Regions from separate parts of the Desulfosarcina variabilis str. Montpellier genome, predicted to be linked through region 3. Evidence: predicted binding sites of a transcription regulator. Region 3 holds the regulator's gene; each other region holds the start of a gene.
The links. The regulator sigma-54, encoded in region 3, starts transcription at its own class of promoters, with help from an activator protein. The targets are predictions, from matches to a motif close to TNTGGCACANTTTCTGCTNT.

Region 1 (5,835 bases), 3.4 Mb from region 3:
CAATGATGCGACCTTTGTCATGGATGGCAATACCACCGAAGGAGGCATTGTGCAGTGCTTTGAAACGTTCTTCACTTTCTTTGAGCGCGGCCTCGGCCTGCTTGCGCTTGGTGATGTCTCGTGTGGTACCGATGATGCCGGTCGGTGCCCCTGTATCACCCCGTATGAACGAAGCATTGACCTCAATCGGTATAATGCTGCCGTCTTTTCGGATTGTGTCGAGTTCCAAAAAGATGAATCGATCTGGATCAACGCCAGGCTCTCCTTCCCTGGCCATCTCTTTTGAAAAGGTTTGGATCACCTTCTGATAGGATTCGGGGGTGAAGGTGTTTTCCAATGGCAATTGCATCGCCGCTTCAGGTGTATAACCACGCAGTTTCTTCACCGACGGGCTGATATAGGTGTGCTTTAGATTCATATCCATTGACCAAATCACATCCGTTACATTGTCAGCCAGCATTCGAAAGTTGCGCTCGCTTTCCCTTAACGCCTTTTCAGCCATTTTACGGCCCGTGATGTCGCTTGCTATGAAAAGCAAACGTGTTTCACCTTCAACGTCTATGGGTACGGCCGAATAATAACAAAAAATTTTAGATCCGTCGGCTCGGGTTGCCTCCAGTTCAAAATCCCGGACATATCCATCATGATTTAAATTTGCCAGAATCTGCCTGCGATCTTCACTTTTCAGCAATCCAAGTTCTGTTGCTGTCCGACCTATCGCTTTTTCTCGATCAAACCCGGTCATACGCGAGAATGCATCATTTAAATCAAGACAGCGTCCTTCTTCGATCGTGGAAATCGTCATCAGAACCGGTGCACTGTGAAACGCCTTGGAGAATTTTTCTTCGCTCTTCTGCAAGCTATCCAGCGCCAGTCGGAGATCGGTAATGTCCTGATGGGCGATCAGGAAAAAAGGTCCGTCGGGTTCTGCCATTCCAACTTCCATTCGAAACCAGCGACGAACTGTCGGTGAATGACAGGGATATACCATCGTGAATGTCTTGCGGCCCCCATTGATTACTTCCTGGATTCCCTTTATCGCCCTTTCGGCGTCCGCATCGTTTAAGTTCATCAATGACTTTTGGCAAGTGTCAAGATAATTTGTTCCAACACCCGCATTAGAATGATTCGGGAAGTCATTTTCGATGGCGAATTTCCGCCATGCCTCATTAACAGCAACAATTTCTCCTTCAGCATTAATGATGGCAATCGTTGCGGACAGAACATTCATGAAACTAAAATCTGGGTCTATCTTTTTGGCTGCTCTATTTGACATTTTTAAGACCAGACGTAATCTTGACCAAAATAATTAAATCTTCGAAAGGCAGGTTTACAATTAAAAAATACCAGTTTAACATCAATGATATACTTTAACTAAATCATACAAGAAATCAAAAAGACAATAATAAATTCGGCGAAAAACAATCTGCCATCACAAACCATCTGTTTATTTTACTTTTCCATGATTGCCAATGATTGTGATGTTCAATAAAAGCAAAATAAAAATTGGGTGTCATTATTTGATGGTCCTGTTCCTGTGCGTTTCTACTCAATATCGCGTAGAGGCCTCGGACAGAGGAATCTCGGTTATCGGAGATCTTACCCATCAAAGTGGGAAGCTTGGTAAATATATCGCGTTGATCATTGGAATCAACGATTATCATGATCCAGAAATTCCGAATCTTGCCACAGCTGTTCATGATGCGACAATCATGGCAGACCTGTTAAGAGACCGATACGGTTTTCAGGTTCAACTTCTTTTGGATCAAAAGGCCACGCGAAAGGCCATTTATCTGGCATTGCGACGGCTGGTAAATTCAACAGAATCGAACGATTCCGTTGTAATCTATTACGCAGGTCATGGCGACCTGGATCGAACATATAACGATGGATGGTGGATACCAGCCGATGCTGTTGGTGGAGACCCGCTGACATACCTTGAAAATGTTCAGGTACAAAAAGCCATGCGCAGCATGAAGGCGCGCCACGTTCTGCTTATTTCCGATTCTTGCTTCTCTGGTAGCCTGTTCGGTCGAACCAGAGCCATGCCCCAGGTCATCGATGATAAATACTACATGAACCTATACAATGAAAAAAGCCGCTGGGGAATGACATCGGGAAACAAAACACCTGTATCTGATTTGGGGAGGGGCGGACATAGTGTGTTTGCCTACCAGCTAATCAAGGAACTGACAGATAACAGAAAGCCTTTCATTACCGCGCAGGAACTGTATACGCGCATTGCTCCAATCGTGAGTAACAACTCGGAGCAAACACCGCTTTGCCGCCCCATCCGAGGGGTCGGCGATCAAGGCGGTGAATTTATCTTCGTATCGACCAATGAAAAGAAAGCTGGGCGGCCATTAAAGGGCAAAATCGTCGACCAAGTCAGTATAGATGATCAACGAAGGCAACTCGAAAGCGAGCGAAAAGCGTTGGAGCGTCTGAAGATTGAACTTGAACATAAAAAAATTGAAGCGGAACGTCAGAGAATTCAAGCGGAACGGAGGCGGATTGCGGAAAAGAAGAACGAATTGTCGGGCTCCCCATCTACTCAATATGCCGCTGTTTCTGCAAAAGCAAAAAACGAACACCTTGAGTTTCTGACCATTGATTCTATCCTGAAAGATGAAATCGTGCAAAACGGCGAACTTCGCGTAGGGTTTGAATCAGGATATCTGCCGTTCGAAATGACGGATAAAAAGGGAAAATTTATCGGATTCGACATCGATATCGCCAAGGAAATGGCCAAGGAAATGGGTGTCACCTTCGTTCCCGTAAATACGCAGTGGGAAGGTATCATCCCAACGCTGATTCGGGGAAAATTTGATATTATCATCGGAGGCATGACGATTACCGAAGAACGAAAAAAAGTTATCGATTTCTCAGCCCCTTACATCATTGTCGGAAATACGATCCTTTTACATCCAAAACACCGGGAAAAGGTCCTGTCCTATAACGACCTCAACAACCCAAAATACGTTATCACTTCAAGGATGGGAACGACAGGAGAACTGATCATCAAACGCAAGATTCCCAAAGCTATGTACAAAGGATACCAATCGGAAACCGAAGCCGCTATGACGGTGGTTAACGGACATGCCGATGCCTTTGTCTACGATCTTCCATTTTGCTCATTATTTCTGGCTTCCACCGGTGCCGACAAACTGATTCATCTCAATGACCCGATCGTCTCAGAACCATTGGGGTTTGCCATTCGAAAAGGCAATCCGGAATTCGTTGCATGGTTGAATCGCTTCCTGGTACAAATCAAACGTGACGGGCGTTACGAAACAATTTACGATAGATGGATAAATCGTGTTGATTGGAAAGATGAGCTTAGATAATTAGTTTATCTTAAAAAATTGTCAATTATGCGCATTATTTGATTGGTAAAATGAATCAATGCCATTTTATCTGGGATTTATTGGTCTATCTCGCTGGTTAAAGGAAAAATTTTTCTCGTTTTCCATCCCACTCCTTTCGAATTATAAAAAAATTTTCATACTTTTGTGTCATGTTTAAGTAAACATTTTTTAAAACATTGTAATTATACATTTAAAAAAAATACTAATTTTGCATGTTTTTTGCTGAATGTCAGTATAGTGTTTTTTTATCAAAGGTTTTTATGTTTACATTTAGGCCAAAAGTTTGAATGTTTCAAAGAAAGGAAAGTAATGAGAATGAAAAGGCTATCTATTTTAATGACAATTTTTTTATTGCTGATAGGCATTCCTGGGATAGCAAGTGCGTTGTCATTTTCTAATACAATCGATTTCGTCGAAGATGTATGGCATGATGGAACAACATATAAATTAATTGACGACACATTTATTGGAGATCCTTATCCATATATTTATATGCATACCATAAACTTTGAACCTGCCGCCCTATCCGTTGATAGTGCCACATTATCGATAACCCATTCAGGCAATATAGATAACCGATTTGAAACATGGCTACTTGACGATACCGGAGGTGCCGCATGGGTAGGTGACTTGTCAAGATCAACGGAAACGTGGGCAACAGATACTTTCGTATTGCCGACTTCTATTTTTAGTGGTGTTTCTGGAACGAATTGGTCAATTCAATTCCGTTTTACCGAAGGGACCAGCGGGTTTCTTGATTGGGATTCTATTCGGTTGGGCAGTAGCACCCTGGAAGGTGAATACACCGCAGCCCCAGTCCCCGAACCTGCAACAATGCTTCTTCTATGCACGGGTCTGATTGGTTTAGCCGGTGCAGGCAGAAAAAAAATCTTTAAAAAGTAACTTCAATAATTTAATAAAAGCATTAGCAGGGTCACCATCTTTGGCTCTGCTAATGCTTTTTTTATGTGTTTGAATGGTTTTGACCGATACTTGCTGACCTGATATGAACCTACTGTTATCTTTAAAAAAAATAAAGACACGGTCGACATCTTTCCATGATCCGGTGAAACCGAGGAGTTCTGTTTTCGTGAAAAAGTATCTGATCGGGTGGGCGTGTTTGATTCTATCGGCCGCGATCCCGGCCGCCAATGCGTCGCGACTGCCGGCATCTTTCTCGGAATCGGACCTTTTCAAGCAGCTTTCGGCGCTGGCGGGCCCCCAGGATGCCATCCTGGTCGCCGCACCGGATGGTCGGACCCTGGCAGCGATTCATGCGGATCGTCCGCTGGTACCGGCCTCAATCCTCAAATTGCTGACGACCCTGGCGGCGCTTGAAAAATTGGGTCCTGATTACCGGTTCAAAACCGATTTCTATCTGGATCCACGCGACAATCTGAAAATCAAAGGGTACGGTGATCCCCTGCTGATCTCCGAAACGCTGAAAGTCATCGCCGGGCAACTGGCGCCGCTTTTTCCGGTTGTCCATGACCTGGTTATGGACGACTCCTTTTTCGCGCAACCGATTCGCATTTCCGGCCGCGGCAATTCCACACAGCCTTACGATGCACCCAATGGCGCCCTGTGCGTCAATTTCAATACGGTTGCCTTCAAAAATGTAAACGGCCAATGGGTCAGCGATGAACCCCAAACCCCGCTTCTGGCATCGGTGATTCCTAAAATCGCCGCCTCGGGCATCACCCGGGGTCGCATTACCCTGGCCGCCGACCGATTCGAAGCCCTGCAGTATGCCGGCGAACTCTTGCGTTTTTTTCTGAAGCAGGCAGGCGTGCAGGTGACCGGCGGGGTCATCAACAGCCGGATCGATCCCACTGCGGATGCGTTGGTGTGGTCATACCGGTCAGATGCCACACTCGACCTGGTGGTGAGCAAACTTCTGGAATTTTCCAACAATTTCATCGCCAACCAGATTTTCCTGGTCATGGGCGCGGAGATTCTGAAGCCGCCGGCCACGGTTGACAAGGGGCTGCAAGTCTTGAGAGGCTACTACCGCGATAGCTTGGGCATTAAAACCGGGCGTATCGTCGAGGCCTCGGGTCTCTCCCGGGAAAACCGCATTACCGCCCGGGCGATGCTCAGGATCTTGGAGCACTATGAACCCTATCATGGTCTGATGCGCCGCGAAGGTCGCCAGTATTACAAGACCGGGCATCTGAAAGGCGTGCGAACGCGGGCCGGCTTCTTATCCGGCAACCACGGTGGACTGTATCGCTTTGTGGTCATGTGCAACACGCCGGGTAAAAGCACGGACGCGATAATGCGTGCCATCGAAAGGCATCTGAATTGAGGCATTAGATGAAAAACACCTCCACAATTTTTACGCGTGGTCCCGGCCGATAAGTTTGATTGGCTGCGCCACAGGTTTTTTGAGCCTATCGGATCGTAATATTTCCGCTTTCCGTGAACCAGAATCCTGGAAGCCGTACGCATCTTATCCCTTCCACAA
Region 2 (5,835 bases), 2.5 Mb from region 3:
CTTGCGTTTGGCAATGATAATGCCGATGAAAACCGTCGACGATGCAACAACATCGGACAGCGAGTGAAAGGCGTCAGCCTTGAGGGCAATGCTGCCTGAAAGGCTGGAAAAAAAATATTTGATGACGAACAGGAGCAGGTTTACCATGATTGCCAGCAGCGCAACCTTCGTCCCTTTCTCCATGGCTATGGTTTCCTTTCGCTATATACTTTTCGAACGTATTGCCTGTAGTGCTTAACGCTGTTTTCATCTAACCAAAATTCGTATGCGGCATGGTATTCCGGCGTGTTTCTGTTTTCTTCGAGGATCAGATTTATTTTTTCAATAATTGATTTTCCCCAGTCATTTTTAGGAACGGCGATATATCCTAAAAAATAGTCCGGCATCCCTGCTATCGGAAAACTGACAAGGTTCATATTTTTCTCAATTGATTTTGCATAATACTGCCCTTCATTTGGATAGCCGATAATATAATCAAGTCTGCCAGCATTCATCATTGAAAGCAGTTTTCTCAATAATGACTCATCATCGTAATTAACGAAGATATTCTTATGATTTTTATGTTTCATCAGAATTCGGTCAATAATTCCGCCATAGGCTCTTTCAGCGGAAATGCCGACTTTAAGGCTGCTTTCCATAATCGCTCTTTCCAGCAAAAATTTGCCTTGACTGTCAATGTAAGGTCGAAATTTACCTAACTTATGACTGAATACCAGGACGGCGTTGGGGATCAAAACATAAGCAGGTATTGACACTTCTACATAATTGGTACGATCGGACCTTTTTAAAAACGCTGGGTGAGCGACCTTTGCCTGATTCTTTAACAATTCTTGAGCTCTTGCTATGTTGCATTTCAAAAGCTTGTGCCGATACGCTTTCAGATTGTTGATAAGCAGATGTAGAACAAAATCACCATACCCTTTGTTGGCAAACGGACCATCTTCAATATGGACTGGCGGAAATCCAAGGTAAATCCAGGAAATCGTATCATCGCAATAGCCCGAAGACAGGGGGCCGCATAAAGTGATAATGGCCACCCATAACAGCGAAATTCTTTTTTTCATGAGTGCATCCTTTTCACCCCCAATGGACATACGTGGGCACAAGAGATTTGGGCTTTGACTCAGTATCGCAGAGCTGTGGGCGTGGGTCAATATGATCATCCTCACGTGATTTTGTGATGCAGCATACGACCTTCATCTCCAATTGATTTCAGTGTTGCCAGCATAGAAGGCCTGACGTATAGTTGAAACATCTTCCGCAAGACCCTGCTAACCCACGAAAAGGGGTGAGGCTATGCGTACCATCATCGAGCCGTTCAGGATCAAGTCCACGGAATCCATCCACCTGACCACTCCCGAAGCGCGGGCCGCTGCCCTCAAACGCGCGCATTACAACGTTTTTTTGTTGGATGCGAAGGATTGCTGTATCGATCTGCTGACCGACAGCGGTACCGGTGCCATGTCCACGGCCCAGTGGGCGGCGATGATGTTGGGCGATGAAAGCTATGCCGGCAGCCGTTCCTGGAAACGGTTTGAGGCGACGGTCAAGGAGATCACCGGGTTTGCTCATGTCCTGCCCACCCATCAGGGGCGCGCCGCCGAAGGCATCTTATCTGAAACACTCGTGAAACCAGGATCGGTGATTCCCAATAACAGCCATTTTGACACCACCCGCGCCAATATCGAATATGTTGGCGGCAAGGCGTTGAATCTGCTTTGCCCGGAAGGATTGTCCACCCAGGACCAGAGCCCGTTCAAGGGAAATATGGACGTGGCGGCGCTAAAAGACTGCATTGCCAAGCATGGCCCGGAAAAAATTCCGTTTTGCATGCTGACGGTGACCAACAACACCGGTGGGGGACAGCCGGTTTCCATCCAGAACGTGCGTGAGGTCAAGGCTGTGCTTCGCCAGCACGGCATCCCATTGGTTATTGATGCCTGCCGGTTTGCGGAAAATGCATTTTTCATTCACGAGCGCGAGACCGGGTACGCGGACAAACCCTTGCTGGAGATCGCCAGGGAGATGTTTGCTCTGGCTGATGGCGCAACCATGAGTTGCAAGAAAGACGGACTGGCCAATATCGGCGGTTTTCTGGCCTGCAACGACGACGTCTGGGCCGAGCAATTCCGCAATTTGCTGATTCTCCGGGAGGGATTTCCTACGTATGGCGGGCTGGCCGGCCGGGATCTTGAAGCCATTGCCGTGGGACTGAAGGAGGCGCTCGAATTGGATTACCAGGTTTACCGTCACGCGACAATCACTTATTTGAGTGATCATCTGACCGCCCTGGGCATCCCCATCGTTCTGCCGCCAGGCGGTCACGCCGTTTTTCTGGATGCCAAGCGTTTAGCCCCCCATATTCCACCGTCCGGTTATCCGGGGATCGGCATTGTCAATGCCCTTTACCTGGAAGGTGGGGTTCGATCCGTGGAACTGGGCAGCGTCATGTTCGCCAAGAAAGACGCCCAGGGCAACGAGCAGCCGTCACCACTGGAATTGGTTCGCCTGGCGATTCCTAGGCGTGTTTATACGCAAAGTCATTTCGACTATCTGATCGAAGTATTGGAAACCGTATGGCGGCAGCGCAATCGGCTGCCGGCCTATCGGATTGTCTGGCAACCTGAGTTTTTGCGACATTTCACCTGCCATTTTCTTCCATGCGAGGCATAGGGGCCAAGCACGAGCAGTAAATGACCTGTAAAAAAGATGCGAGGTTTCGCTGGTCTGCCTGTTGTTGAGCATAAGTTATTGTTTTGCATTGATTCTTTTTCGTCCAATACCAGCAAGGCTAACCAAGCCGGTTCCAATAAGAACTAAGGTTCCAGGTTCGGGCACAGGGGCTGGAGCTGGCGTGCTTTCCGCTATATAGCCTGTAATGTTTCTGATATTTCCTTCATCATTCCATGCCCATTCGTCGTATCTGTCCCAGATGGCAAGAAATTGTTCGCTTCCTGCACCATAAAAGTCGTTGGCTTCACCCTCACCCCAGCTCGTAAAATCCCAATTCTCTCCAGTTACCCAGTTCCAGTTGTCATATTCATCTTGATATCCCCCAAGCCAGTATTCACCGCTCAAGGAACTCATCAGGGTTGCAATAAATTCCTGCTCACCATTGGAATCTATCGTTGCGAGGTGGTAATCAGAACCCAAAGTCGTCGCCAAGTGCTCGTTGGCTGAAGCCCAGTCTTGATCTTCGTAAATTATTACCACGTAGTCATGACCGTTGAACATAATAGCATCGGCCGTGCCGATTGCTCCTGTGACCATAAAAATGATTGCTAAAAGAATTCTTGTTTTCATTGCTTTTACCTTCATTGATCTAATTTTTAATAAAAACATCTTCACAACCATTATTCATGACTCGGTAGTGAATAGCCATAACTTGGTAAAGAGCAATAGATGTACCATGATGAAAAGAAAGTAAAACCGCTGATTCGGGTTAAATTAATTTGTATTTATTTCAATTTGATAGGAATCAATGGGAGGTATTTTTGTGAATGGAGGAATTGCTTCAAAAAGAAGCATTCCAAACCATGATAGGAGTCTAATTACTTGTTATAATATATAATTCCTGATTTGCATTAAAATGAATCAATTCGTGTCTTGCTTCAAAATGGAGCAATGGCTTTTTGACATTGCAGTCATGGGTATCCCGGAAAATCTTCTTGCGTTTAATCCCTCGGATAATGACAAGATGCAAAATCCCATGAGCAATACGGGGGAAATGATCATTGCATGGCCTGGGACATCTGATACGCCCATGCAATGGCGTGGCTATAGCATGCGGCAACTGTTTTCTGGTCTATCCCCATCTCCCGGCACAGCGCTTCAATCATAGACGCGTTGGCATTTTCGAGAGCGATCACCAGCTTTAAATATTTCCCGTAGGTTGAATCGGGATCAAATAAACCGGATTGAATATCATCTGAAAGCGGCAGGTTGCCGATGATGGTGTCTAATGGGACTTCAAGCATGGCTTCAATGAGCGACAGCATACCAAATAAAAACATGCTGTCAGGATTAAGCGACGCCATCTGTCCTTGCTCGACCAGTTCCTCAAGGAAGCGGCCTCGATTCAATCCCATGACATAAAGTTCCGGGGTATTGCCTTGCACATTCAAGTCTGCCATGACGGCCATGCGCAGCCAATATTTCAGCCGTTTGATTCCGATCATTCGGATGGCATGCGCCACCGATTCGATTTTTACCTGGAAGCCAAAGGCGGCCGAGTTCAAAAAGTGCATTAAGCGATAAGTGATACTTGGATCTGCTTTGATGCTTTCCTTGATTGATTGAACATCTACGTCCGGTTGCTCAATGGTTTGCAAAATTCGCAGTTTGGAAACTTGGGTCGATTTGAGCGTCCGCCCCCGCAAGTTCACGGGCTTGGCGAAAAAAAAGCCTTGGTAGAGGTCACATCCCAAGGCACGCAACTGCTCAACGGATTCACGGCAGTCGACTTTTTTGGCCAGCTTCATGCAGCCGATGGCGCCGACTGTTAAAAAGATCTCTTCAAGCGCCGACTCGGTTTTACCGGCTGTATCGATTTTAATGATATCGGCAATGGCAAGCAACGCATCGTGCGGGACCTGTCCGCCGTGGGTTTCAATGGCAATACGATACTTTTCTTCCTTTAATGATCGCAATGCTTCGATCAGGGATTTGCTCGGTGGGTCTTCAGCCTTGATTTCAACAACGGTTACTTCCGGCGGAAGCCCCCGCGGCGCACCGTCCAGTATTAGTTTTTCCGTGAAATTGATGGCAATTTTTTTGGACTGGTCACAGAACTCCTGAGCTTGGGCGAATCCGAATGTGGCCACACATAATGTGGCGATGTCATGATTTTGTATTTCGGCATGCTGCTTGCCGGATCCATTGCGGTAGAGTAGTTCATACCCCCAAATTTCACCGACGTTGTTGAAAATTGGCTGTTTTGCTACAAAAAAATATTCAAAAAGCGGTTCTTTTATCGGTGATGTCATTTGTGTGTGTCCTCGAAATACATTTTTTTATAATGCTTGCATGGCTTTTTCCAGTTCTGCGAACGCCTGTTTTAGAATCGGCATGATCGTTGTCAATTGCTTCACATCGTTGTTTTTGCAGGTCTTTTCCATATCGGCGGCAACCGTACTCAGGGTCATGCCGCCCACATTGGCGGCCGCTCCCTTGATTTTGTGGGCCTGAGCCATGGCCGCTTGTGTGTCACCCTGATCGATGGCCGTCTCGATCAAGCTAATTTCGCCTGGAATATCGTCTATAAAAGTCTCTATCACCACCTTGGCCAATTCCGTATCGCCCGATAACCGTTCCAGAAAAGCAGCCCGATCGAATATTGTCCTCATTGGATCGAATTCCATTGATGTTGATTGGCAGGGGGGATTTACTTCCTCTTCAAGGCGGGATTCATCGTTATCGCTTTGATGTCTATCCACCGCCGATTTGTTTTTTGCACCACCTGACAGCCACTTCTCAAGCATTCGTGACAAGACATCCGGAAGAATCGGCTTGGAAATGTAGTCGTTCATACCCGCTCGCAAACATTTTTCACGATCACCTTTCATGGCATGGGCAGTCATGGCGATAATCGGAATGGTTGGGGAGATGATTCCATTATTGGATTTGCGGATTTTCCGTGTTGCCTCATATCCATCCATTTCCGGCATCTGGCAATCCATGAACACAAGATCGTAGGCCTTGCCCGCCAGGGCCTCGATTGCGGATTTTCCGTTGCCTGCAATATCGGCGTGATACCCCAGCTTCTCTATTATGGCCGTTGCTACCTGCTGATTGGTCAAGTTATCGTCAACCAACAAAATTGACGATTGTCGTTTC
Region 3 (5,835 bases):
CAAAATGCCATTGAGTGGTCCGTCGGCAGCCTCTTTCAGCGCCTCATTGACATCCGATGTCGTGACACCGCTTTTTTCGACGTTAACGACAACATCGACGATGGACACATTGGGCGTGGGGACCCGAATGGCCAGACCATTGAGCTTTCCTTCCAGTTCGGGAAGTACCAATGCCACGGCTTTGGCTGCCCCTGTGGTGGTGGGAATCATGGACAGGGCGGCGGCTCTGGCACGGCGAAGATCCTTGTGGGGAAAGTCAAGCAGGCGTTGATCGCCGGTATAGGAGTGGATGGTGGTCATCAGACCGCTTTGGATGCCGAAATTTTCCATGAGCACCTTGGCGACCGGTGCCAGGCAATTGGTGGTGCACGATGCGTTGGAAATGACATGGTGCTGTTTGGGATCGTAATTGTTGGCATTGACCCCCATGACAATGGTGATATCCGGCCGTTGGGCGGGAGCAGAAATAATCACTTTTCGAGCACCGGCGGTAAGGTGCTTGGCGGCGTTGTCCCGGTCACGGAAAAGCCCTGTGCATTCACAGGCGATGTCCACACCGTAATCCTTCCACGGTATTTTTTCCGGATCTTTGATGGCGGTGTAGGCAATAGCCTTGCCATCAACTTCAATGGCGCCTTCCTTGGCCTGGACAACCCCGTCCAACTTGTTGTGAACCGAGTCATATTGAAGTAGATGCGCCATGGTCGTCGCGTCGGTCAGATCATTGATCGCCACGACCTCAACATCCGGATGTTTCATGGCGGCACGGAAAACCACGCGACCGATTCTGCCAAAACCGTTGATCCCTATCTTTATGCTCATCTTGCCCTCCTTACAGGGTTTCCCCATGGTTGAATAACCGTTTGGTGGTGAAAGGCATGAACAATTACCCCCGCTTGTTTCCTTTTAATATGCCACTGGCCATGGAGATACTTTTTTTTCCAAAAGCCTCGATGTTGGCTGCCAATTCCGCAAGTGACTGATTTTTACGGGCACTGGCCGCACGGATGAGAATGGGCAGGTTGACCCCGGAGACCACTTCGATGCGTCCTTCTTCGAGAAACGAATAACTCAGATTGGATGGCGTTCCGCCAAACATGTCGGTGAGGATCAGGGTCCCTTCGTCATTTTTCAATTTCTTGATTGCATCAGCGAGCTTATTGCGCAATTTATCTGCATTTTCATTCAGATCAATGGATACCGCAGCCATGGCTTCCGGCCGCTCGCCCAGGATGAAGTCCACTGCTTCCAACAATGCGTCTCCAAGATGACAATGCGTAACAACTAAAACGCCAATCATATCTCAAAATTCTTTCATATAGTAAATTTGGGTGACAGAAACGGCCTCTCGCATTCTATTCACGGGATTTGTCAATGTCACGATGGGTTAGTACCGCTTTATAACCCGATGCCGTCAGATGATCACACATTTCCCTGGCAATCACCACGGAACGGTGACGACCTCCTGTACAGCCAATGGCAATGGTGAGGTATGCTTTGCCTTCATTTTCATATTGGGGAATCAACGTGTCCAAAAGATCGAAATATTTATGTAAAAATAAGCAGGTTTGGTCATTATTCAAGACAAAAGTTCGTATTTTTTCGGTTTTCCCGCTAAGGGCGCGCAGGGATTCAACGAAATAGGGGTTCTTTAGAAAACGCACATCCATCACCAAATCGGCGTGAACGGGTAAACCGAACTTGAAACCAAAAGAAAGCACATGAACGCGAAGCGATGAAGCATCGCCCACCGAATCGGCGATTTGGCGAATAATGGCTTTCAGCTCATGAACATTCAGGTCCGATGTATCAATGACGGTATCGGCACTGTGTTTTAGCTCGGTCAACAGGCCTGCTTCTTCGTCGATGGCGTCGCTGATGCTTTTGTCGATGGCCAGTGGATGCTTGCGCCTTGTCTGACTGTATCGCCGAAGCAGGGACTTTGTATCCGCATCGATGAAGATGATCCGGAATCGAAAGCCTTTGCGCGTTAATTGTTTGAGGACGGACTCATACTGGTGGATGAATTCCTTTTCCCTCAGGTCCATACCAAGGGCCAGGCCGGCAAACGTTCCACCATAGTCAATGGGCAATTTGAGAAATGCCGGTAGTAAAGCAACCGGCATGTTATCCACACAGTAGTAGCCCGAATCCTCAAAAGCCGCCATGGCCGTACTTTTACCGGACCCGGATTTGCCTGTAATGACGGTGATGGTGGGACCTTTCACAGCCTGGCTCTCCCACGATTATAGGGGGTATCGATAGCCTTAGATGATTGCAACGGGGCTAAAAGTCCTCATCATCTTCGATGATGATATCAATGACTTCCTCTGCGCTGGTGGCTTTCATCATCATCTCCTTGAGCGGTTCTTTCTTCAGCAGCCGGGAGACACGGGCCAGCAACTTAAGATGAAGATCGGTGGCGTGTTCAGGGGTGAGCAACAGAAAAAACAAGTGGGTCGGATAGCCATCCATGGATTCGAAATCAACACCTTGCCGACTCAACCCGAATCCCAGTACCAGTTTTTCCAGATTTTTCAGCTTACCATGCGGAATGCCGATACCGCCCCCAATGCCGGTGCTCCCCAAGCGTTCGCGCTCCATCAGAACCCGAACAATCTCACTTTGGTCGATACCGGTAATGCGTGCAATGGGGGTGACCAATTCATTCAAAATGCCGATCTTATCCTTGGCTTGCAAATCCACTTGAATCGCGTCTTTATCGAGAACATCCAGAATTTTCATCGTTGTTTTACCTGATCCGGCATCTTTATATCGTTAATTACGGACGGGGTTGAATCAAACCGTAATTACCATCCTTTTGTCGATAAAGAACATTGACGCAGTCGGTCCTTGCATTGGTAAATACCAGAAAGTTATCCTTGATCAAATCCATTTGCATGACGGCTTCATCGACATCCATGGGTTTGTATTCAATATTGTGGACCCGCACACGGGGTGGGGGGGTACTGTCATCGACGGTTTCTTCCAAGACGGTTTCTTCCAGCGGTTGGGAAACGGTTTTTCCCTTGGCCCGATAGTCCCGGCTTTTCTGTTTATTTTTTTTAATCTGGACTTCCAGTTTGTCCAGCACCATGTCAATGGCGGAATACATTTCCTCTGTTTCTTCCTTGCCATTGATGGCTAACCGATCACCGATAATATGGATTTCCGCGCTATGGCGAAACTTTTCAATGGAGAGAACGACATTGGCCTCGGCGGGTCCATTGAAATATTTGTCCATGCGGTCCAGTTTCTCGCTGACATAGGATTTAAGCGCATCGGAGGATTCGAGGTTCTTGAATCTAACGGATGTATTCATTGGGCCTCCTTTGATAATTCCTGCTGTCGGACCATTTCAACTGCAAAGGGGTGATCCTTTTTTGCGGGCCGTGTAAGCGGCAAAATGCGAACCCGAGTGGCGATTGGTGATATCCCATCAGAACTGCTTGCGCTTGCTGGAGGATAAGATGCCCATCATCTCCCTGTATTTGGCAACGGTTCGACGGGCAATATCGATATTATCGGCTTTGAGCATTTCAGCCATCTTGCTGTCACTAAAAGGCTTTTTCGGATTTTCGCTTTCGATCAATTTTTTGATTTTGGCCTGTACGCTGGCCGAAGCGATGTCCTCACCGTGGACGCGCTTGATAGAACTGTTGAAAAAATACTTGAGCTCAAAAATGCCCTGCGGCGTATGGGCATATTTATTGGTGGTTACCCGGCTGATGGTGGATTCATGCATGTTGATATCCTCAGCCACATCGCGCAGGACCATGGGCTTCAAATGCGCCACACCCTTTTCAAAAAAGTCCCGTTGAAACTTGAGGATGCTTTCCATGACCTTGTAGATGGTTTTCTGGCGTTGGTGGATACTGCGAATCAGCCAGGCGGCGGACCGCATTTTATCGCGAATGTAATCCTTGGCGTTGGCACTGACTTCATTTTGGCGGGTAATCGCGCGTTTGTAAAACGGGTTGACCCGCAACTTGGGCATGCCATCGTCATTCAAAACAATCACAAAATCATCTTCGCTTTTGTAGACGTAAATATCCGGGATAATATAGTGCGGGGTTTCTTCACTGAATTGCCGGCCAGGTTTCGGCTCGAGCGCACGAATCACGTTGACGGCCGTAATTACATCTTTCTGTTTGACCTTCAAGGCCTTGCAGATCGCCTTGAAGTTTTTGTTTTCCAGGTTTTTCAAATGATCGGAAATGATATCCGTGACCAGGCTGTCGTTCAGATCCAGCATGCGGGCCTGAAGCAAAAGGCATTCTCGCAAGTCCCTGGCACAGACACCCACCGGGTCAAAGGACTGCATGGTCTCCAGGACATCCTCGACCATTTCGATGGAAATCCCACTTTGTTCAGACAACTCTTCCACCGACAACTGAAGGTAGCCATCCCGATTGAGGTTGCCGATGATCAGGCTGCCCACCTGCTTTTCAATATCCGTTGGCGAGAGCATCAACAATTGCCACAGCAGATGATCGCTGAGTGATTCCTTTGAGGAAACAAAAGCCTCATATTGCGGCGCTTCCCGATTCTCACCCTCGAAATTGATCTTGCCCGGCGCATTATACTCGTCGATGTAATTGCTCCAGTCAATGTCATCGTTGATCTTTTCATCGATGGTAACTTCCCGGGCTTCTTCGACGGTGGGCGCAGGCGTTTCTTCGGTATCGCCATCCTTGGTTTTATCGGGCGTTTCCTGAAGTTCTTCCAGCGTTGGGTTTTCTTCCAACTCCTGCCGGATGGTGTCCACCAGCTCTAGACGGGACAGCTGTAGTAATTTGATCGCCATCTGGAGCTGTGGCGTCATGATCAGCTGCTGGGTTAGTTTAAGTTGTTGTCTGAGTTCAATTGCCATCTTAGAGTGTAAATTCGTCTCCTAAATAGATCCGTTTGGCGATTGCACTGGTCGCTATATGCTCCGGTGTACCGTTTTCAATCACCTTGCCTTCGCTCAAGATAAAAGCCGAATCACAGGCCCCCAGGGTTTCGCGGACGTTGTGATCGGAAATCAGAATACCAATATTACGAGACTTTAAATGGGCAATGATTTTTTTTATGTCAATCACTGCCAACGGGTCGATGCCGGCAAACGGTTCGTCCAAAAGCATGAACGCCGGATCGGTGGCCAGGGCACGGGATATTTCCAGGCGGCGGCGTTCGCCACCGGAAAGTACCGCCGCTTTGGATTCCGCCACATGGGTAATTCCCAATTCTTCCAGCAAGCTGTCGGCTCGATCATTGCGCTGCCGCCGATTGAGCGGCAGGGTTTCGAGAATGATCATGATATTTTGGCGAACCGTCAGCTTCCGAAAAATGGACGCCTCCTGGGGCAAATAACCAACGCCCGATTTAGCCCGGATGTGCATGGGATATTCCGTGATGTCTTTTTCATCAAGAAATATTTTGCCTGCATCGGGTTTAACCAGGCCAACAGTCATATAAAATGTTGTTGTTTTACCGGCTCCATTGGGTCCTAACAAGCCGATCACCTGCCCGCTTTGCACACCCAGGCTGACCTGATCCACAACCCGTCGCCCTCGATAAACCTTAACCAGTTCACTAACCGACAGGGTGGCCATCATCTCTTCCACACTTACTCCAAGCCCGAGTCTTCCGGATTGAGGATGATCGCCTTCACCCGACCTTTGGGCCCGCCTTCAACAGTAAACCGTCCGCTATCACGGTAAAAGGTGATCGTATCACCGCTGATGGTATTGTCTCCACTGGTAATCTTGGCGTCCGGACCGGTCAAGGTCAGAACACGCTGTGCTGTTATATATACTGCCTGCTGGGCAACAGCAAGCCTATTGTCAAATT
Region 4 (5,835 bases), 1.5 Mb from region 3:
GATTAAATACGTCGGCGTCGCGGATATCCCCAAGTCGATTCCATCCTGGATGTCTTGCTCGAGTTTTTTATATAGTGCCAGCGAATTAACTGAAGCAGCGAAGTCCATCAGATCGAAACCGGCTGTTTTCGCCATATTTTTTATATTTATTGCGCCGGACTTAAAATCCATATTGAAGATCATATCGTTAATTAACCAGAAATTGCCTTTTTCAGCCGCATACAAGGACAGCATTGCTAATTTTCCAGAACCGATATGAAAGGGCTCCGTAACAATCGGGTTGAACTTGTGGTCCATGGGGAAATGCCGGTGCACAAGTCTGATTTTATCCTCATGTTCGGCAACAAATTGCCTCAAGTAAAAATGCATTTTTTTACATTGAAAGCACTGATAATCGGTGAATTCAACAATGGTCAACTCCGGCTTTTCAGCACCAATCCATGGATGTCCATCTTCGGTCATACCTGTTTTCAAATTCTGGCCGTTGATGTGGGGGCCCATTTTCCAATACGGCGGAAAAAAAAACATCATCCCGATGGCGATGGACAGCATGCAAACTAAAGTAACCGACCATTTCTTCCAGTGCCTTTTATAAAGACCAAAGTCTTTTCTCAATCCGCTGAAGACATTGCCCCCGTCAAATCTATTGAAAATCAGATAAGAATAGAAAAGCAGACCGAAATTAGCCGCATGGCTTAAAATGCACATAATGCACTGACTTCTTATCAGATACGACGAGACAGCAGCAAGGACGATGCTGTTTATACAATAGAGCAATGATAAAAGGAACAATGTGGGCCAAATATAAGTCTTTTGGGCATGAAGCCGCCATGCATTTACCAAAAGAATGATCACTATCGCATAGCCCCAAATTCCCCAGACAGGGATCGGCACTCCTAAAAAAATCGAATAAGGGCTTTGAGAAACGGTATCGCAGTTGATGGCGCGGGAAATCGCACAGAAACTCTCATAGGCAATGTCCGCATAATTTCTGTAATGGGAAATGGAGATATAAATTGAATCTCCTAAGCCTATAAGGCCCAAGGTAAAAATAATAAAAAAATAGACGCCAAAAGGCAGGGGCTGAATCTTTTTCACTGGTATCAACTCAGTTTTTAATTTGATTTAACATCCGTTGTGCCTGTTCGCTGACCAGGGGGGCAATCCTTGCAACTGATACAGGTGGCGTTTGAAAAAAGGTTGGCAGTTGTTTGAGCCAGGTTTCCGTCTCCTGCAGGCTGTGGTCGTTCAGCAAGCAATCAGTCCAGTTGCGTGCAGTAGATATATCACCCGCGCAAATGGCATTTTCGATTAATAAAAATACATTCACAATGCTATCCGGCTGATCGTTATATGCCAGCCTCAAAAACCGATCTGCGCGGACATAATAACCCATGGCACAAAGCGACGCCCCAATCCCCAAACATGCATTTCTTTTGTTTTCGGCAGTTTTCAATGATTTCCGGAATAGAATGAGCGCCTCCTGCGGTTGTTTCTGCCACAAGCGGATAATTCCTTTCAAATTATAGTAGTCTTCATGGACAAGACCTTTGTCGAGGATGTGGTCGATTTCACATACGGCATCTTTCCATTTTCCCTGTATGGTCAGAAGCACGCTCAAATCGTATCGGGCCTGGATATAGTCTGGATTCCGCTCCAGCGCCTGCCGGTAAAGCGCTATGGCCCTTTTCCGATCTCCTTTATACTTAGCATAAATGCCACCCATATTGCCTATGGTAGCGGATTCGATATCCTTTCTGGCTTTTCTGAGCGACAGACTCTTCTCGTACAATGCCAGTGCTGGATCGGCATTTCGCGGATCTTCCTTTATTAAAACTTGTGCCAGTTGAACCAATGGTCGTGCACTCCCTGGTGCCTTTTTCATGGCATCAAGCCACAACGTTCTTTCGGTCTGCCAGGTTTCATTGCGAATATAGGTGCCGACGCCAAACAGAATCATTAACAACGGAACGCTTGATGTAGCGAACCAATAGATGAATTTCCTCTTTATTTTATAGGTATTCATCAACGATTTGATTCCTGCTGCCACCGGTACGAAAAGAAAGCAGGAAGGCAAGTAATTACGATGCTCGAAGATGGGTTCGATGGGAATGATCGACGATTCAACGATTTGATTCATTAAAAAGAAAAGAACTGCGTAACTTGTCAGTATATTTCTATCTTTTCGATAAACCGCAGCAATCACCAAGCCCCCCATCAGTAGCAGAGATGGCAGTGTGGTCCATGGTGACATAAGTGACATCGACATCTGTATGTCGTGTTCAACTGACAATCGAAAGGGCATTGGGTAGAAAATCAAGCTCAGGTACCAGATAACGATTCTGCCTTCGGTCATCAGACGCTGTGCCATTGAAAACGGCCGATTGTCATAACCCGCAAAAACAAATCGCAATTTGCCGGAGACAGCAAAAGCGAGAAGCAAAAATAAAGAAGCAACAACGATGGTTCTTACAACCCATTTTATCTCTTTTGTTTTGAAAATTTCGGGAAATGAACCAGAAATAAAAACCCATTCTACAAGAAGCAGTGATCCCGGCAGCATGATCGCATTTTCCTTGGATCCGACCGCAAGCAGGTAACAAAGCAAGCATCCCAGAAAGGAAAATGCTTGCCGTCGCCTTGCACTGCCTTTTCGAAGGTCGAGATAAAAATAGATACCCAGCAAATAGAAAAAGGCCGACAGCACGGCCATGCGCTGGACAACATAGGTAACCGCTTGAGTCTGGATCGGATTCAATGACCATACCAGCGCACTGACGATGGCAATGAAATGCGCATCTTCATTGTCATAGCGACCTCGCATCGATGGCGTTTCCAACAGACGCAGAATCAACAGGTACAAAAGAAATGTGTTGATGACGTGCAGGGAAAGATTGGCGAGATGATATCCGGCCGGGTTATCGCCTCCTATATACCAGTTCAACGCAAATGTAAGATTGGCCACGGGTCGGTATAATTTGTTTCCAGCGCCCGGTTTGGCGAAGAATGTCTCCCACAGGGTTGTCGGATATAAATTATCGATATGGAGTTTTTGATTATTTACGATGCCGGGCTTGTCGTCCAACTGAAACGCTGCATTGAAAGTGTTGCTATAGCAGATGAATACAAGTAGAAAAATGGAAATGACAAGGGACGAGCTACAGGTTGGATCTCTTTTTTCATTTTGCCTACCCATGATTGCCATTCCGCTTTTTGTTCTTGATTATTTTTGCTAAATAATTTCCTTTGGATTTGAAAAGGTACTGCTCTTTGACAACAAGATGTGGTGTGCTTAGCCGAATGAATGACTTCTTCCAAATTTTTATTAGGTGGGGCTTATCATCTTTCAACAGCAAAAAGGAGGGGGTTTCCCCCTCCTTTTTGTTAAAACGTACTGGCCAACTTGTCCTCAGGTTACTGGCGGATAGTCAGCGTGTACTGTTTAGTAGTAGTATTCCAGAAACCGTTGGGATTTGCGGTTTGGGTCATGGCGTCGGTGTAATCATCCGGACACCGCTCAGAACCATCTTTAACGACTACGGTGACACCAATATTGGGATTTGCGCCAGTAATAGAGACAATCGTGTTATTTCCGGACATCTGCACACCGTTGCCGTCGTTAAGTTGGCCAGAAGTGGGCGTAGCAATATGCGTTGGAATGGCGAAATAATCGCCAATGGCACCGGCCACAGCCTGAGCATCGGATTCCGCCCGGGAGCAGAAGCTCTTGTTACGATAGGCGATGAAGTTGGGGATGGCGATGGCTGCCAGGATACCGATGATGGCGATGACGATCATCAATTCGATCAGGGTGAAACCTTTGCTGTCCATTTTTCTCATTTTGCTAAGCATGTTCTAAATCCTCCTAAAGATTTAAGTTAATAAATGATGCTGAAAACGTCCTACAAAATTGGGTTAATGTTGACTGCCTCCTTTTGCGGCTATGTTAGACTTGTTCTTTTGCACTTAGGATGCCAGTTTTGCCTATCTCTTTCCATTTTTCATCAACCATTTTATTTCATTCACTTTTATTACTTTTTAATCGATCTCGAACTCTCATCAACCGACATTGAAATTTGAATCTTCCACCCGTTTAGCCAAAATTTGTTAAGATCTGCCAAAAATTGTCATTGGTCTCGTTGACGCCGTTTGAATCTCGGTTTTGAGGACTCACCCGTATTATCGAACGGTGCTGCAAAACATTTAGTTTTAAATAAAATTTTATAATTGACCGGATTCATTTCAAGAATCGAATCAACCATCTGCTTATAGAAATAGGAAAGAATCAGAGACCCCAACGGGATGATCGTTGTTACGAACGAGCCAGCAAAAAGATAAGGGATGTAAAGAAGGAATCGAATTCGAGCTACATAAATAGGGGCAACAGATACTGATGTCGATCATCAAGGGCAGCAACGCCTGATTTTTTGATCATCTTTGAATGTGTATAATAGAATCAACGGTGGGATTTGTAAACAGCCGCAATCTAATTGGGGTTGATTTTATCAAACCGGTATCGAAAGGAGCGCAAGCTGATGCCCAGCAGTTCAGCCGCCTTGTTTTTGTTATTATTGGCACATGCCATGGCCTTTTCGATATAGGCCCGCTCGATCTCTGCCAGGATTTCATCCAATGCCACACCATTTACGACCTCATCAAGATCAAACCGGCGGTTGCGGACCCCTTCGATCCATCTTTTTTTGTGAACCGACATGGCCAGACTATCGGGCAGGAGGATGTTGGTGTTGGAAAGGGCTACGCTTCGCTCGATTAAATTTTCCAACTCCCGAATGTTGCCGGGAAAATCATACTTTTTTAACAGGTCAATGGCATACGATGAAAATTTGGTTACCTGCTTACCCAGTTCCCGTGAGTATTTTTCCAAAAAATGCTGTGCCAACGGCAATAAATCATTTTTTCGCTCCCTGAGTGGCGGGAGTTTGATTTCGATCACGTTCAACCGATAAAAAAGATCCTCGCGAAAATTCCCTGCGATCACCTCGTCTTCGAGCTTTTTGTTGGTTGCGGAAATTATTCGGATATCAACGCTGATATCCTTGGTGCCGCCAACAGGCCGGAACACCCGTTCCTGAACAGCGCGCAGGAGCTTGACCTGCATGTTGACGTTCAGTTCGCCGACTTCGTCCAGAAACAAGGTACCGCTATGGGCAATTTCCATCAGACCTTGCTTGTCCGTTGTGGCCCCGGTAAATGCGCCTTTACGGTGACCGAAAAACTCACTTTCCAGAAGCGTTTCCGGAATGCCGCCGCAGTTAATGGTCACAAAGGGTTTGTCGTTTCGATCGCTCTGCTCGTGAATCGCCTTTGCAATCAGCTCTTTGCCGGTACCGCTCTCCCCGGTGATCAAGACACTGGTCTTTGTTTTCGCTACTTGCCGTATCATATCGAAGATATGAAGCATTCTTGGGCTATTGCCAACAATCTTGCCAAAATGAAGGCTTTGCTTGATTGCATCTTCAATGATCTGTTTTTCTTTTTCCAGTGTCTTTCGTTCAAGAGCATTTGCAATGGTTTGAAGCAACTCCTCATTTTTAAAAGGCTTGGGCACATAGTCAAACGCACCTTGATTCATCGCTTCAACGGCTGTTTCCGTGGTGGCAAAGGCTGAAATCATAATAGCGGTGACATGGGGGTATTTTTTCTTGGACGCCTTCAAGACATCAAGGCCAGTCATATCGCCCAGCCGGATGTCACAAAGCAACAGATCGTACGTTTCCTTATTTATAATGGAAAGCGCCTCTTTTCCGCTTGCTGCCGACAAAACAGCATACCCTTTTTTTTCCAGCATGAATTCAAGGAGTTCACGCATGCTTA

Region 1: a site for sigma-54 is predicted at 3,575-3,594, ahead of Dvar_RS31855 (PEP-CTERM sorting domain-containing protein). Genes of this name have one in related genera too.
Region 2: a site for sigma-54 is predicted at 3,393-3,412, ahead of Dvar_RS04975 (PEP-CTERM sorting domain-containing protein). Genes of this name have one in related genera too.
Region 4: a site for sigma-54 is predicted at 3,888-3,907, ahead of Dvar_RS23075 (prepilin-type N-terminal cleavage/methylation domain-containing protein). Genes of this name have one in related genera too.

The regions. Positions count from the first base shown of each region.
Region 1 covers NZ_CP159846.1:7,036,073-7,041,907, forward strand. The annotation lists gene Dvar_RS31845 (PAS domain S-box protein) at 1-934, opposite strand, end outside; gene Dvar_RS31850 (transporter substrate-binding domain-containing protein) at 1,524-3,347, shown strand; gene Dvar_RS31855 (PEP-CTERM sorting domain-containing protein) at 3,684-4,271, shown strand; gene Dvar_RS31860 (D-alanyl-D-alanine carboxypeptidase) at 4,459-5,676, shown strand.
Region 2 covers NZ_CP159846.1:1,130,291-1,136,125, forward strand. The annotation lists gene Dvar_RS04960 (cation diffusion facilitator family transporter) at 1-183, opposite strand, end outside; gene Dvar_RS04965 (TIGR02285 family protein) at 186-1,064, opposite strand; gene Dvar_RS04970 (tryptophanase) at 1,297-2,673, shown strand; gene Dvar_RS04975 (PEP-CTERM sorting domain-containing protein) at 2,749-3,303, opposite strand; gene Dvar_RS04980 (EAL and HDOD domain-containing protein) at 3,732-4,985, opposite strand; gene Dvar_RS04985 (response regulator) at 5,013-5,835, opposite strand, start outside.
Region 3 covers NZ_CP159846.1:3,589,202-3,595,036, forward strand. The annotation lists gene gap (type I glyceraldehyde-3-phosphate dehydrogenase) at 1-822, opposite strand, end outside; gene Dvar_RS16300 (PTS sugar transporter subunit IIA) at 887-1,300, opposite strand; gene rapZ (RNase adapter RapZ) at 1,356-2,228, opposite strand; gene Dvar_RS16310 (PTS sugar transporter subunit IIA) at 2,287-2,745, opposite strand; gene hpf (ribosome hibernation-promoting factor, HPF/YfiA family) at 2,783-3,322, opposite strand; gene rpoN (RNA polymerase factor sigma-54) at 3,440-4,873, opposite strand; gene lptB (LPS export ABC transporter ATP-binding protein) at 4,875-5,597, opposite strand; gene lptA (lipopolysaccharide transport periplasmic protein LptA) at 5,612-5,835, opposite strand, start outside.
Region 4 covers NZ_CP159846.1:5,122,742-5,128,576, forward strand. The annotation lists gene Dvar_RS23065 (vitamin K epoxide reductase family protein) at 1-1,098, opposite strand, end outside; gene Dvar_RS23070 (tetratricopeptide repeat protein) at 1,109-3,196, opposite strand; gene Dvar_RS23075 (prepilin-type N-terminal cleavage/methylation domain-containing protein) at 3,415-3,852, opposite strand; gene Dvar_RS23080 (sigma-54-dependent transcriptional regulator) at 4,487-5,835, opposite strand, start outside.